2 regions of the Streptomyces sp. NPDC022552 genome follow, and region 1 is predicted to be linked to the other one. Evidence: riboswitches for the same ligand, from Rfam matches in the RefSeq annotation. Region 1 holds a riboswitch; the other holds the start of a gene.
The links. A riboswitch is a leader RNA that binds a small molecule or an ion and turns the genes downstream of it on or off. The one in region 1 is predicted to bind ZMP and ZTP.

Region 1 (7,880 bases):
CGCCACACCCCGTCCGCGCCCTGCTCGTACAGGGCGAAGGAGGAGCAGGTCCAAGCGGCCTCGAAGTCGGCCAGCTCCGCGTAGGCGCGGTCCATCGCCTCCTCGGCGATGCCGTGCGCGACGGTCACGTGCGGGTGGTACGGGAACTGCAGCTCGCGCACGAGCGGCCCGGACTCGTCCCGTACCCGCTCCTGGAGCCAGGCGCAGGCGGAGACGCCCTCGGCGAGCGTCACGTAGACGACCGGGGACAACGGGCGAAACGTTCCCGTGCCGCTCAGGCGCACGGGGAAGGGGCGGACGCCCGCGGCGACCTCGGCGAGGTGGGCCTGGATCGCGGGCAGCCGCTCCTCGTCCACCTCGGTCGGCGGCACGAGGGTGACGTGCGTGGGGATGCCATGCGCGGCGGGATCCCCGAAGCCCGCGCGCCGCTCCTGGAGCAGGCTGCCGTAGGGCTCCGGGACCGCGATCGAAACGCCGAGCGTTACGGTCCCCACGTCGTTCTCCTCCATAGTCGTGTCATATCGGGTGGTGGTGCAGCCGCCAGTGTGCGGCCTGCACCACCCCTGAGGCCAGAGTCCTTGGACTCAGTGCTTCGCGGGCAGGAAGCCCATCCGCTCGTACGTCTGCGCCAGCGTCTCCGCGGCGACCGCGCGGGCCTTCTCCGCGCCCTTGGCCAGGATCGCGTCCAGCGTCTCCGGGTCGTCCAGGTATTCCTGCGTACGGGACCGGAACGGCGTGACGAAGTCCACCATGACCTCCGCCAGGTCGGTCTTCAGCGCGCCGTACATCTTGCCCTCGTAGCTCTTCTCCAGGTCGGGGATGCTCGTCCCGGTGAGCGTGGACATGATCGTGAGCAGGTTGGAGACGCCGGCCTTGGTCTCCGGGTCGAAACGGATGACCGTGTCGGTGTCGGTGACGGCGCTCTTGACCTTCTTCGCGGTCGTCTTCGGCTCGTCGAGGAGGTTGATCAGACCCTTCGGCGTCGACGCCGACTTGCTCATCTTGATCGCCGGGTCCTGGAGGTCGTAGATCTTCGCCGTCTCCTTGAGGATGTACGGCGCGGGGATCGTGAACGTCTCGCCGAAGCGGCCGTTGAAGCGCTCCGCGAGGTCGCGGGTCAGCTCGATGTGCTGGCGCTGGTCCTCGCCCACCGGGACCTGGTTGGCCTGGTAGAGCAGGATGTCGGCGACCTGGAGGATCGGGTACGTGAAGAGGCCGACGGTGGCCCGGTCGGCGCCCTGCTTGGCGGACTTGTCCTTGAACTGCGTCATGCGGGAGGCCTCGCCGAAGCCGGTGAGGCAGTTCATGACCCAGCCGAGCTGCGCGTGCTCGGGGACGTGGCTCTGCACGAAGAGGGTGCACCGCTCGGGGTCGAGTCCGGCGGCGAGCAGCTGCGCGGCGGCGAGCCGGGTGTTGGCGCGGAGCTCCGCGGGGTCCTGCGGGACCGTGATCGCGTGCAGGTCCACCACCATGTAGAAGGCGTCGTGAGTCTCCTGCAGGGCGACCCACTGGCGCACGGCGCCGAGGTAGTTGCCGAGGTGGAACGAGCCTGCGGTGGGCTGGATTCCGGAGAGCACACGGGGACTGTCAGAGGCCATGTCCCACATTCTCTCAGGTGTCGGAACCGATCCCGGACTGGGAACCGATCCGCTTCTGCCGGTGTATCAAAGGTGTGAGGACGCTGGAGGGGGGCCGGGTCTTGGAATTCAGCGGGGCGGCGCGCAGGGGGTCCCCCCTGACGGAGTCCGGGGGAGCCTCGTTCAAGGACGGCGACGGGCGCCGGGCCGGCGAGGCGGCTGTGATCGCACGCGTACGCGCCGGGGAGGCGGAGGCATACGCGGCGCTGGTCCGCGCGCACACGGCGGTCGCACTGAGGGCGGCGGTGGCGTGCGGCGCGGGCGCGGAGGCCGAGGACGTCGTGCAGCAGGCGTTCTTCAAGGCGTATCGGTCGCTGGGGCGCTTCAAGGAGGGGGCGGCGTTCCGGCCGTGGCTGCTGCGGATCGTGGTCAATGAGACGAGGAACACAGTGCGCGCGGCGGGCCGTCAGCGGGCGGTCGCGGGCCGGGAGGCGGAGCTGCTGGCCTCCGAGCCGCGGATACCGGAAGGGTCGGACCCGGCGGTCGCGGCCGAGGAGCAGGAGAGACGCCGTCAGCTGCTCACGGCGCTCGACGGACTGAGCGAGGACCACCGGCAGGTGGTGATCCACCGGTATCTGCTGGAGCTGGACGAGACGGAGACGGCGGCCGCGCTGGGCTGGCCGCGGGGGACGGTGAAGTCCCGGCTGAGCCGGGCGCTGAAGAAGCTCGGACCGGTGCTGGAAGGGGGTGACGAGCATGAAGGACACGAATGACGGCGACGGGCTCCCGGAAGAGCTGCGGGAGCTGGGGCGCCATCTGAAGGTGCCGGACGTGGGCGGGGAGACCATGGCCGAGCGGGTGCTCGCTCAGCTCCTGGCGGAACAGGTGCCGGCGCCGGTGCGGCGGCGCCGCTTCGAGGGTCTGCGCCGGCGCTGGAAGGCCCTGCTCGCGGCGTTCTCCGGGCTGCTGGTGGTCCTGGTGCTCACACCGCCGGTGCGGGCGACGGTGGCGGACTGGTTCGGCTTCGGCGGGGTCGAGGTCCGGTACGACCCCGGTGCGCGTCCTGCGCCGGGCGCGGCGGTGCCGGGGTGCTCCTCGGCCGTCCCGCTGGAGGAGGCCGCGCGGAGGGCGGGGTTCGAGCCGCTGGTACCGAGCGCGCTCGGTGTCCCGGACGCGGTCTCGGTGACCGGCTCGGCGGATCGGGGCCGGGCAGTGATCAGCCTGTGCTGGCGCGGGGCGGACGGCGGGACGGTCCGGCTGGACGAGTTCCCCGCGCGACTGGAGGCGGGCTTCGCCAAGCAGGTGCAGACGCACCCGGACTGGGTCGATCTGCCGGACGGCGCGGAGGGGTACTGGTTCGCCGAACCGCATCTGCTGCGCTTCCCGATGACGGACGCGGGCGGGCGGACCTGGACGCACTCCATACGCACGGCAGGCCCCACACTCCTCTGGACGAGGAACGCGGGGGCCCTGACCTTGCGCCTGGAGGGCGAACCGTCCTTGGCCCGGGCCCGAGCGGTGGCAGAGTCGGCGAACTGACCGGAGCCCGGGGCCCCGGCGGGGCGGGACCGGGGTCCCGGCAGGGATCCCGGGCGGGCGGTGCCCGGCAGGGCCCAGGCGCGCGGGGCCGGGGTCCCGGCAGGGATCCCGGTCGGGCGGTGCCCGGCAGGGCCCAGGCGCGCGGGGCACCGGCGGGCCCAGCCGGATCCCGGCGGGGGTCCCAGCCGGATCCCGGCAAGGTCCCGGCCGGATCCCGCCGGGCCTGGTGCGGACCGGGTCGGGGGGCTCAGCTCGCAGCCGGGCAGGGCGGGGCGGGCCCCGGCGTGGGTCAGGTCGGGAGGCCTGGGGCCGGGTAGGCGGCCATCACTTCGGCGACCTCCGCGCGGATCGTGCGCAGCGCGTCCTCGTCGCCCGCGCCGGCGGCGGCGACACCGCGGTCGATCCAGTCGGCGACCAGGTCCATGTGCGCGGTGCCGAGGCCGCGGGAGGTGAGGGAGGGGGTGCCGATGCGGATGCCGGAGGGGTCGAAGGGCTTCCGGGTGTCGTAGGGGACGGTGTTGTAGTTGACGACGATCCCGGCGCGGTCGAGGGCCTTCGCGGCGACCTTGCCGGGGACCTCCTTGGGGGTGAGGTCCATCAGGATCAGATGGTTGTCGGTGCCCCCGGAGACCAGGTCGAAGCCGCGGGCGAGGAGCGCCTCGGCGAGGGCCTTGGCGTTGGCGACGACCGCGTGGGCGTAGTCACGGAAGGAGGGCTGGGACGCCTCGCGCAGGGCGACGGCGATGGCGGCGGTGGTCTGGTTGTGCGGGCCGCCCTGGAGGCCGGGGAAGACGGCCTTGTCGAGGGCCTTGGCGTGCTCCTCGCGGGACATCAGCATGGCGCCGCGCGGGCCGCGCAGGGTCTTGTGGGTGGTGGTGGAGATGACGTCGGCGTGCGGGACCGGGGAGGGGTGGGCGCCGCCCGCGATCAGGCCCGCGATGTGGGCGATGTCGGCGACGAGCACGGACCCGGCCTCGCGGGCGATCTCCGCGTAGGCGGCGAAGTCGATCGTGCGGGGCAGCGCGGTGCCACCGCAGAAGATGACCTTCGGGCGCTCCTTGAGGGCGAGCTCACGGACCTGGTCGAAGTCGACGAGCCCGTTGTCCTGGCGCACGCCGTACTGCACGCCGCGGAACCACTTGCCGGTGGCTGAGACACCCCAGCCGTGGGTGAGGTGGCCGCCCATCGGCAGGGCCATGCCCATCACGGTGTCGCCGGGCTCGGCGAAGGCGAGGTAGACGGCGAGGTTGGCGGGCGAGCCGGAGTAGGGCTGCACGTTGGCGTGGTCCACGCCGAAGACGGCCTTGGCCCGCTCGACGGCGAGGGTCTCGACCTGGTCGATGTTCTGCTGGCCCTCGTAGTACCGGCGGCCCGGGTAGCCCTCGCTGTACTTGTTCTGCAGCACGGTCCCGGACGCTTCGAGGACGGCCCGGGAGACGTAGTTCTCGCTGGGGATCAGCCGCAGGGTCTCGGCCTGCAGCACCTCCTCGGCGCCGACGAGCGCGGCGAGTTCGGGGTCGGCGGCGGCGAGGGCGGGGTGGCGGGCGGCGAGATCGGCGGCCTGCGGGGTGGCGGTCATGGCGGTTCCTCCGGGCGTTCGGTGGATCCCGGGGTACGGCTCAGACCTGCTGGGCGGCACCACTCGGGATGTTCGGTCCCGAAAATGCCCAGGCGGGCGGCATCTCGTGTGGTCTGCCGCGCACGGCTCCCCCAGGGTCGATTCCCCGTACGCCAGTCGCCGTGCGTGTTTCCAGAGTAGCGGGCGCGCCGTCACACAGGTTTCTTCGTCCGGCATCCGAGCGACGATAAGAAGGGGGCACACCCGCCCCTGCCCGCAGGACGAACGGAGATCCCGTGTCGAGTACGCAAGACGCGATCGCTTCCGCGGAGGCGCACAGCGCGCACAACTACCACCCCCTGCCCGTCGTCGTCGCCTCGGCGGACGGGGCCTGGATGACCGATGTCGAGGGGCGCCGCTATCTCGACATGCTCGCCGGGTACTCGGCGCTCAACTTCGGGCACGGCAACCGGCGGCTGATCGACGCCGCGCGGGCGCAGCTGGAGCGGGTGACGCTCACGTCGCGGGCGTTCCATCACGACCGGTTCGCGGAGTTCTGCACACGGCTCGCCGAGCTGTGCGGCAAGGAGATGGTCCTGCCGATGAACACCGGCGCGGAGGCCATCGAGACGGCGGTGAAGACCGCCCGGAAGTGGGGGTACGAGGTCAAGGGCGTGCCGGACGGGCACGCGAAGATCGTGGTCGCGGCGAACAACTTCCACGGCCGGACGACGACGATCGTCAGCTTCTCCACGGACCACGAGGCCCGCGACCACTACGGCCCGTACACGCCGGGGTTCGAGATCGTCCCGTACGGCGATCTGACCGCGATGGAGCGCGCGGTCACCGCGCACACGGTGGCGGTGCTCATCGAGCCGATCCAGGGTGAGGCGGGAGTCCTCGTCCCGCCGGCCGGGTATCTGCGCGGGGTGCGGGAGTTGACCCGTGAGCGGAACGTGCTGTTCATCGCGGACGAGATCCAGTCGGGCCTCGGGCGGACCGGGCGGACGTTCGCGTGCGAGCACGAGGGTGTGGTGCCGGACGTGTACGTGCTGGGCAAGGCGCTGGGCGGCGGTGTCGTCCCGGTCTCCGCGGTGGTCGCGGACCGGGATGTGCTCGGGGTGTTCCGGCCGGGTGAGCACGGGTCGACGTTCGGCGGGAATCCGCTGGCGTGCGCGGTGGCGCTGGAGGTGATCGCGATGCTGCGGACGGGCGAGTACCAGCAGCGGGCTGCGGAGTTGGGCGAGCATCTGCACGCGGAGCTGCGCCTGCTCGTGGGCGGGGGCGCCGTGGAGGCGGTGCGCGGGCGCGGTCTGTGGGCCGGGGTGGACATCGCGCCGTCGAAGGGCACGGGCCGGGAGATCTCCGAGAAGCTGATGGAGCGGGGGGTGCTGGTGAAGGACACGCACGGTTCGACGATCCGGATCGCGCCTCCGCTGGTGATCAGCAAGGAGGATCTGGACTGGGGTCTGGAGCAGCTGCGGGCGGTTCTCTCGGAGTGACCCGGTCCGCTTGAGAGGGTGGCGGTGGCGGCAACTCGGGGCATTGACAGCACAGTTGGTCTAGGCCAATGATGCGCCCATGCCGAGACCGAGACCCCGCCCCCGCCGCGCGCTGCGTGGCGCCGTCGCCGCCCTCGTCCCGCTCGCGCTGCTCGGCGCGCTCGGGGGCCCGGCGCACGCCGCCCCCAAGGCGGCCTGGCCCGAGCCCGTTCCCGTCGTCTCCCGTGTCGAGACCACCGACCCGGTCGTCTTCATCACCATCGACGACGGCTGGTTCCACGACCCGGCCGCCGCGAAGGTCCTCATCGACCGCCGCGTGCCCGCCTCGCTCTTCCTGCTCCCGGGCGCCTACTCCTACGACTCCGGCTACTTCCACACCCTGCTCGACCAGGGCCGCTCCCGCGTCGAGAACCACACCGTCAACCACCCGGACCTGACCACGCTCGGCGCGGCCGGCCAGAAGGCGGAGGTCTGCGGGGCGCGCGAACGGCATCTCGCCGAGTTCGGCGACGGCCCGCGTCTGCTGCGCCCGCCCTACGGGACGTACGACGAGACCACTCGCACCGCCGCCCGCGCCTGCGGGGCGAAGGCCGTGGTGACCTGGACGTACGACCTCACCACCTGGGGGCAGTGGAGCCCGCCGACACCGGCGCTCCGGCCCGGCGACATCATCCTGCTGCACTTCAACGAGACCCTGGAGCAGGATCTGACGCGCGCCCTTGCCGCCGCCGGGGCCGCCGGTCTGAAGCCCGCGCCACTCAGGGAGTACGTCCCCGAGTAGCGGCCACGGGAACGGCGGTGGCGGTGGCGGTCAGAGGATGACGTGCGGCAGGAAGCGCGCGTACTCGTCCGTGATCAGGCCCGCCGACTCCCGGATGCCGAGCCCCGCCGCCTCGTCCTCGACGACCCACGCGCCGAGCACGACACGGTTGCCGTCGAAGTCGGGGAGCGGGGCCAACGCCTGGTAGCAGCAGGGTTCGTCACGTACCACGGCCGCCGAGCCCGGTTCGTGGACCGTCACGCCCGCGCCCTCCCGGCCGAGGAGCGGCTTGGCGACGTAGCCGCCGGTCGCGGCGAGTTCGCGCGGGCCGTCGAGATACGCGGGCAGCAGGTTCGGGTGGCCCGGGTAGAGCTCCCAGAGGATCGCGAGGAGGGCCTTGTTGGAGAGCAGCATCTTCCAGGCGGGCTCGATCCAGCAGGTCGTGCCCGTACCGCCGCCGTTGTCGAGGGTGTCCAGGACGTACGGGCCGAAGCGGTCGGTGGTCAGCCACTCCCACGGGTACAGCTTGAAGCAGCTGCGGATGAACCGCAGCCGGTCGTCCACGAACCGCCCCGACAGCCGGTCCCAGCCGATCTGTTCGACCGACAGCGCCTCCGTGTCGAGCCCGGCCTGCTGGGCGGTCTCGCGCAGATACGCGACCGTCATCAGGTCTTCGCCGAGCTCGTCCCCGTCGGAGTGGACGAAGTGCACCGGGCTGCCCGGCGGCAGCAGTTTCGCCTGCCGCCTCCAGGCGTCGACGAGCCGCTCGTGGAGCGAGTTCCACTGGTCGGCGCCGGGGAAGCGCTCCTCCATCCAGAACCACTGCGGGCTCGCGGCCTCGACCAGTGAGGTCGGCGTGTCGGCGTTGTACTCCAGCATCTTGGCCGGGCCCGTACCGTCGTAGCGGAGGTCGAACCGGCCGTAGAGCGACGGAAGTTCGGCCC
Region 2 (7,880 bases), on a different contig from region 1:
CAGCCGAGCCAGCACCGGCGGACGCCCCGACGCCGGTACCACCTCCGACAGCGCCCGCCACATCTCCACGTCGTCCTCGCCCCACGCGCTGTACGTCCAGTCCGCGAGGAGCGCCGGATCGCCCCGGTCCACCAACGCCGCCCGCAGCCGGTCCGCCAGGCGCTCACGCAGCCGCACCACCCCGGGGGCGCGCGAGACCGGCAACAGCGGACCCGCGTAGTCGGCGAGCGCGGCCGACACCGCACCCGAGCCGAGGCGCCGGTCCACCGTGGCGAAGTCCGCGTCCACCGTCGCCGCCAGCCGGTACGGGCGGGACCGCAGCAGCTCCGGCCCGAGCAGCCCGCGCAGTCGGGACAGCTCGGCCCGGAGCGTGACCGGGGTGACCGACTCGTCCTCGTACAGCAGCGTCAGGAGCTCGTCGCCGCTCACCCCCTCCGGGCGATGGACCAGGACGACCAGGATCTCGCTGTGCCGCCTGCTCAGCCGCAGCCGCCGGCCGGCCATCGTCAGCAGAGCCTCGTCCCGGCCGAGCGCCGCCAGCCGGACCCGGTCCGCGGCGGGCGCAGGCGCGAGCAGGGCCAACTGGGACTCCGCCGCCCGTGCCACCGCCTGGACGAACGCCAGACTGTGCGGATGCGCCAACCGGTCCCCGCCGGTGATGTCCACCGCGCCGAGCAGCCGCCCGGTGTGCGGATCGTGTACGGGAGCGGCGGCGCAGGTCCACGCCTGCACCGGCCGCCGGAAGTGCTCCGCGCTGAACACCTGCACCGGGCGGTCCACGGCGATGGCGGTCCCGGGCGCGTTCGTCCCGGCCACCGACTCCGACCAGCGGGCCCCGGCGACGAAGTTCATCGCCCGCGCCCGTCGCAGCGTGCCCGGATGCCCCTCCACCCACAGCATCCGCCCGGCCGCGTCGCAGACCGCCAGCAGATGTTCGCCGTCCGTCGCGTACGTGCCCATCAGCTCACGGATCACCGGCATCGTGGCCGACAGCGGATGCTCCTCGCGGTGCCCTGCCAGCTCGTCGTCGGCCAGCTCCACACAGGCCGCGCCGTCGGGGCTGACCCGGGCCCGCGCCGAGCGCCGCCACGACTCCGCCACCAGTGGGCGTACCGGGGGAAGGCGGACCTGGCCGCCGCTGGTGAACACCTCGTGCGCCCGCCGCAGCGCGTCGGCGTCCGGTTCCGCCGCCACCCACGCATCGCTCAACTCGGCCTCCATGTCGAGGTCCCACGGTTGGTCGCGGACCCGATCCGTCCGCCCGGCGAGGCCGTCCGTCCGGCTGCCGTCGTCCGGGCGCCCCGCCATCGGTCCGGCCCGGTCGTCCGGCCCGCTCCGTCGTCCGTCCCGTCCGTCCGTCATCGTCGTGCGCGTGGACGGTGGCGACAAGCTCCCCGGCACCCCCGCACGCACGCCCTGTCCGGAGACCGCCCCTGTGGGCGCGCGCGGGTGTCACGTAGAGTGGGGCTCGGGCCGTGACTGGCGCTTGAGGTGGATCACCACCGGGGAGCGGTCCCGCCGGACCCCGCGTACCCGCGCGCATCCGACGTTGCCGTGCGCCTGGGCGATCTCCCTGTCATCGACGACGCCCAGGAGTGGCCCATGTCCACCAGCACCGCTTCCCTCATGGACGGCACCGCGCTCGCCCGCCGCACGGTCGAGGAGACCGCCGCCCGTGCCGCCGAGATCACCCGCCGCACCGGCGTCACGCCCTGTCTCGCCACGGTGCTCGTCGGCGCGGACCCCGCGTCCGTCACGTACGTGAAGATGAAGCAGAACCGCTGCGCGAAGGCCGGAATCCGCTCCCGGCACGTCGAGCTGCCCGCCGAGACGACGACCGAGGAACTGGTCGCCGCGATCACCGCGCTCTCGCAGGACCCCGACGTCCACGGCATCCTGCTCCAGCACCCCGTCGGCCCGCACATCGACGAGCGTGCCGCCTTCGAGGCGATCGCGCCGGAGAAGGACGTCGACGGCGTCACCATGGCCTCCTTCGCCGCCATGGGCTTCGGCCTTCCCGGGTTCGTCTCCTGCACGCCCGGGGGCATCATGCGCCTTCTCGACGCGTACGACGTCGAACCGAGCGGCAAGAGGGCCGTCGTCGTCGGCCGCTCCGCGATCCTGGGCAAGCCCGCCGGCCTGCTGCTGCTCGGCCGCGACGCCACCGTCACGTACTGCCACTCGCGCACCACCGAGCTCTCCTCGATCGTCCGGGAGGCCGACATCCTCGTGGCCGCCGTGGGCAAGCCGCGCTTCATCAAGGGTGAGGACATCAAGCCCGGCGCGGTGGTGATCGACGCGGGCTACAACCCCGGCAACATCGGAGACGTCGACTTCGAGACCGCCGCCGAGCGCGCCTCCCTCATCACGCCCGTACCGGGCGGTGTCGGCCCGATGACGATCGCCGTGCTCCTCGCGCAGACCGTCGAGGGTGCGGAGCGCCAGCTCGGCCTCTAGCACACCGGGCGGCGACGAACGGCCCGTACAGGTAAGGGAAGTGTCACGGTTCTGTACGGGCCGTGCTGCAACTCGTCTTCAAGACAAGCGAGTTGGACGTCGGTGGGTGACCCTGGTCGCCATGTCCCCGCTCATCGGCGAGTTGTCGTCGCCCCTTCGGTACCTCCTCGTGCCGCTCCTCATCCTGGTCTGGGCAGTCATGTTGACGAGCCGTCAGGAGGTCGAGAGCCGGCTGTCCGACACCCCTGGGGCCCGACCGGCCGCGCCGGGTGACGTGACCGTCGACGCCGCGCCCGCCGCGGGCGAGCGGCTCGCGCCGCAGGGAGGGGCGGCGGGCGACGACGCGGCTGTCGGCTACCAGCGCCTCAAGCCGGGGGAGTGCTTCGACATCGACCGGGCCGAGCCCGGGACCGTCGTACGGCGCGGCTGCGACCGGCCGCACGACGCCCAACTCGTCACCGTGGTACGGCTCGTCGGCGAACTCCGCACCGACCGGGAGGTACGGGACGCTGCCGCGGCCCTGTGCCGCGAGCCGCTGCACCGCAAGGCCGCCGGGCAACCGCGCGGCACACGCTGGACCACATTCGTCCAGTACCCGTACCGCTCCGGCTACCTCCTCGGCTCGGACACCGTGGCCTGCAGCCTCAGCGCGTACACGCGCCCCGGCACCACGGCCCGCCCGCTCACCGCGCCCCTGCTGTGACCGTGTCCTCCGGTCGCGGCAAGGGCGTCCGCCGGTCCTCCCGTCACTCCTCCCGAGCCGACAGCGCCGCGAGCGCGGCGGCGGGATCCAGGTCCGCACGACCGGCCGGGACCCACTGGCCGCGCTCCTTGCGGAAGGGCCACCAGCGGCCGTCCTCGCCCAGACGCAGTTGCGCCTCCGCACCGACCACCGTCCAGCGCGCTGTCGCGGCCTGCCGCAGTACGGGCCGGTCGTCGTCCTCCCAGGCCTCCGTGAGTACCGCCTTCGCTCGGGCCAGCGCCTCCGGACCGGGTGTCCAGGCCTCCTCCAGTACGGCGAGGGCGGCAGCGCCCCCGAACCGCCACGCGCGCGTGGCCAGGTCCAGCTCCGCCCGACGCCGGCCGGACCCGTCGGCGAGTCGAGCCGCGATCCACGACGGGGGAGTCCCGGCGGCCAGCCGCACCGCATCCTGAGCGACCGTCAAAGCCGGCTCCCCCGCGCCTTTGCCCGTGCCGGAGCCCGCGCCTTTGCCCGTACCCGTACCCGTGCCCGCGCCTGTACCCGAGCCCGTCCGTTCGCGACCCGGAGCGGCGAGCGCCTCGGCCAGCAACCGATGGGCCCGGGCCGCAGCGTCCGCCGCGAGGAACTCCAGCGCCGCCGGGTCGATCCCCGGCTCGGGCGCGGTCTCGGTGTCCAGGGACGGCGGCTCACCGGGCGCGGAGGGGAGTACGGGCGGAGCCGGCAGCGGGGGCAGGATGTCGCGCGCGGCGAAGGCCTCCTCGGCCGGTACGCCCTCCGGCGCCGCCCCCTCGACGGCGGACTCCTCCGACCCCGCCCGCGCCGCGCTGCGCTCCTGGAGCGCGTCCAGGACCGCCCGCTCACCGCGCCCCCGCATCAGCAGCAGCACGAACGGATCCTCGTCGAGCAGCCGCGCCACCTGATAGCAGAGCGCCGCCGTGTGCGGGCAGTGGTCCCACGCCTCACAGCCGCACTCGGGGTCCAGATCGCCGATGCCCGGCAGCAGTTCGAGCCCGGCCGCCGCAGCGTCCTCCACCAGATGCGGCGGCATCTCATGGTCGAGCAGGGCGGCAATATGGCCCGCGCTCTCGACCGCCAGGTCGAGCAGCCGGTCCCAGTCGTCCTCCGACAGCTCCTGCAGGAGCACATCGCTGCGGTACGAGGAGCCGTCACGGTCCTTGACGACCGCCGTGATCCGGCCGGGCCGTACCGACACCGCGCCCACCGCGCCCGCCCTCGCCTGGCGCCGCCCCCTCTTCAGCTGCTCGTTGTCGAGCGCCGTGTCCTCCAGGGCCTTCAGCCACGCCTGGCCCCACCAGGTACGGGCGAAGGCCGAGCCCCGGGCCGGCGGCAGCGCCGCGAAGGTCCGCTCGTCGTCGTACGCGTACCCGCTCATCGTCCGTCCCCGTTCCCGTGCGCGTCCTTGTCCCCGCCGAAGTCGCCACCGCCGTCGGGGTCTCCGTTTCCGTCACCGTCTCCGCGGAGCCGGACCAGCTCCGCCAGCTCGGCGTCCGTCAGCTCGGTCAGTGCCGCCTCGCCCGCGCCGAGCACCGCGTCGGCCAGCGCTCGCTTGCGCAGCAGCATGTCGGCGATCCGGTCCTCGATCGTGCCCTCGGCGATCAGCCGGTGGACCTGCACCGGCTGCGTCTGCCCGATCCGGTACGCGCGGTCGGTCGCCTGGGCCTCGACCGCCGGGTTCCACCAGCGGTCGTAGTGCACGACATGCCCGGCCCGGGTCAGATTGAGTCCGGTGCCGGCGGCCTTCAGGGACAGCAGGAACACCGGCACCTCTCCGGCCTGGAAACGCGCGACCATAGCCTCCCGCTCGGCGACCGGGGTGCCCCCGTGCAGGAACTGCGTGCGCACGCCGCGCCCCGCCAGATGCTGTTCGAGCAGCCGCGCCATCTGTACGTACTGGGTGAAGACCAGCACACTCGCGTCCTCGGAGAGGATCGTGTCGAGGAGTTCGTCGAGGAGCTCCAGCTTGCCGGAACGGCCGTCGATACGCGGCCGCTCCTCCTTCAGGTACTGGGCGGGATGGTTGCAGATCTGCTTGAGCCCCGTCAGCAGCTTCACCACCAACCCGCGCCGTTCCATACCGTCCGCCTCGGCGATCGCCGCGAGGGTCTCGCGCACCACCGCCTCGTAGAGGCCCGCCTGCTCCTTGGTCAGGGAGACGGCCCGGTCGGTCTCGGTCTTCGGCGGCAGCTCGGGAGCGATGCCCGGGTCGGACTTGCGGCGGCGGAGCAGGAAGGGGCGGATCAACGCGGCCAGTCGTTCGCCGGCCCCCGGATCCCGGCCCCCCTCGACGGCGGCGGCGTAGCGGGACCGGAACGTGCCGAGCCGGCCGAGGAGGCCGGGCGTCGTCCAGTCGAGGATGGCCCACAGCTCGGAGAGGTTGTTCTCGACCGGGGTGCCGGAGAGGGCGACGCGCGCCTTGGCGCCGATGGCGCGGAGCTGCTTGGCGGTGGCCGAGTACGGGTTCTTGACGTGCTGGGCCTCGTCCGCGACGACCATTCCCCAGGTACGGGCGGCCAGTTGGTCGGTGTCCAGCCGCATCGTGCCGTACGTCGTGAGGACGAACTCGCCGTCGGCCAGGCCCTCCAGGCTCCGCGTCGGGCCGTGGAAGCGGCGCACGGGTGTGCCGGGGGCGAACTTCTCGATCTCCCGCTGCCAGTTGCCCATCAGCGAGGTCGGACAGACGACGAGGGTGGGTCCGGCGGCCGACGGCTCGCTCTGCCGGTGAAGGTGGAGCGCGATGAGCGTGATCGTCTTGCCCAGACCCATGTCGTCGGCGAGGCAGCCGCCGAGGCCGAGCGAGGTCATCCGGTGCAGCCAGTTGAGGCCGCGCAGCTGGTAGTCGCGGAGCGTCGCCGCGAGCGCGGCGGGCTGGGCGACCTCCTGCGGGCCGCCCTCCGGGTCGTCGAGGCGGGCGCGCAACTGCTCGAGCCAGCCGGTCGCCTGGACCTCTACCCGCCGGCCGTCGATCTCGGTCGTCCCCGTGAGGACGGCGCCGAGCGCGTCGACCGGGGTGACCTTGCGGTCCGTGGCGGCGCGGGCACGGCGTACCTCCGCCGGGTCGACGAGCACCCACTGGTCGCGCAGCCGGACGACCGGCCGGCCGGCCTCGGCGAGCTGGTCCAGCTCGGCGCGGGTGAGCTCCTGGTCGCCGACGGCGAACCGCCAGTTGAAGGCGAGCAGGGCGTCGGCGGAGAGGAAGTAGGGGAGCGCGGATGAGCCTCGGCCGGAGGAGCCGGTGCCGTCCTCGGGGGTGTCGTCCGAGGTTTCCGTGTTCTCCGCGGACTCCTTCGTGCCAGGGAGTCCGGCCGCGTCCAGCCCTGTGCCGTCCGGCGGCCCGATCACCGCACGGGCGGTGAGCCGGTGGGTCAGGTCGCGCGGCCAGTGGATCTGGAGACCCGTCGCGGCGAGCGCCCGGGTCGCCGGGCCGAGCAGCTCCGTGACCTCCTCGTCGGCCAGCTCGACGGCGTCCGGTACGGCTGCCGAGAGCAGAGGTGCCAGCGGTGCCCAGGCGCGGGCGGCGCGGCGCAGCGCGAGGAGGGCGTCCATCCGGGCCCGCGGTCCGAACGCCGTGCCCGCCGTGCCCGACCCGGCCCAGACCTCCGCCGCTTCCGCGACGAGCGTCGGGTCGGCGACGCTGTGCATCTGGAGCACGGCACGGAACGCCGGGGCCTCCCGCTCGTTCAGCCCGGGCAGCTCCAGACGCAGTGAGAGCCGTACGCCCGCGTCGTGGCCGGCCGCCACATCCACGGCCCAGGCCCGCTGCTCTGGCAGCTCCTGAGGCTCGTCGGCCGCGAAGGCGGGCCCGCCGGCGGCGAGGGGGGCGGCCGGCGTGCGCGGCAGCCCGTCCACGACCGCGTCCACGAAGGCGCGCAACAGCCCCGCGGGCTCGGGAAGGAACAGCGGCTCGGCCTCGTGCGCGGGTCCGTCCCCGTTCAGCGGTACGGCATGGGCGGCGGGCGGCATCGACGCGGCGAGCGCCCGGAGTTCGGCGAGTTCCTCGGGGCCCAGCGGTCCGGCCCGCCAGGCATCGCGATCGGTGCCCGTGAGGCCGGGCAGCAGCAGCCCCCGTGCCGCCAGGTGCAGGGCGAACAGGGCCGCGGCGCCCCAGAACGCGGTCGCGGGCGAGGCCCCGTCCGAGAATCGGGCACGCGTGAGGAGCGGCAGGGCGTCCCGTACGGGGAGCAGCGCGGCGGCGACCTTCTGCGGGCGTACGTCGTCGGCCACCACGGTCAGCCGGCCCTCCATCGCCGGCAGACCGTCGGCAGACGGAGCCCCGTCCGTGGGAGGAGTTCCGTCGGGGGACCAGAAGGCGATACGGCCCGCTCGGGGCGGATCGGCGGGCAGGAAAACGGCGGAGCAGCGGGCGAGTTCATCGAGTCTCTGGGACGGCGACAACGCATTCCTCAAATTTGACTACTGGGGGCCGAGCGGCCGAGGGTACAGGAACCGCGCGGCCGTCCGGGAGCGGAATCGCCGTGACCTGGCTCACCTTCCGAGCCCTCCGGCGCGGGTGGAGAAATCACTCCTGACCGGGCGTCGGGCCCCGTCCCCTGTCCCTGTCGACGATCGCGGCGTAGCCGGAGAGCCCCCTCGGACCCCTAAAGGTGGAGCCAGCCCCACCCCCGCCCCCGGGGCAGCCCCCTGGGGCCTCGGGGGGTGACGCCATGGCTGCGGAGGATCACCGATCCGTACGTTCGAGGGA

Region 2: it holds a riboswitch for ZMP and ZTP, as region 1 does, so the genes downstream of both, ACZ3OF_RS33295 (bifunctional 5,10-methylenetetrahydrofolate dehydrogenase/5,10-methenyltetrahydrofolate cyclohydrolase) here and ACZ3OF_RS12055 (serine hydroxymethyltransferase) in region 1, are expected to answer to the same signal.

Annotation. Positions count from the first base shown of each region.
Region 1 is NZ_JBVHGJ010000003.1:488,527-496,406, forward strand. Features, by position in the region: gene ACZ3OF_RS12035 (2'-5' RNA ligase family protein) at 1-494, opposite strand, end outside; gene trpS (tryptophan--tRNA ligase) at 585-1,598, opposite strand; gene ACZ3OF_RS12045 (RNA polymerase sigma factor) at 1,736-2,350, shown strand; gene ACZ3OF_RS12050 (hypothetical protein) at 2,334-3,116, shown strand; gene ACZ3OF_RS12055 (serine hydroxymethyltransferase) at 3,406-4,695, opposite strand; ZMP/ZTP riboswitch at 4,775-4,865, opposite strand; gene rocD (ornithine--oxo-acid transaminase) at 4,971-6,176, shown strand; gene ACZ3OF_RS12065 (polysaccharide deacetylase family protein) at 6,256-6,957, shown strand; gene ACZ3OF_RS12070 (glutathionylspermidine synthase family protein) at 6,988-7,880, opposite strand, start outside.
Region 2 is NZ_JBVHGJ010000019.1:53,732-61,611, reverse strand. Features, by position in the region: gene ACZ3OF_RS33300 (GAF domain-containing protein) at 1-1,209, opposite strand, end outside; ZMP/ZTP riboswitch at 1,466-1,573, shown strand; gene ACZ3OF_RS33295 (bifunctional 5,10-methylenetetrahydrofolate dehydrogenase/5,10-methenyltetrahydrofolate cyclohydrolase) at 1,603-2,457, shown strand; gene ACZ3OF_RS33290 (hypothetical protein) at 2,579-3,160, shown strand; gene ACZ3OF_RS33285 (SWIM zinc finger family protein) at 3,204-4,553, opposite strand; gene ACZ3OF_RS33280 (DEAD/DEAH box helicase) at 4,550-7,573, opposite strand.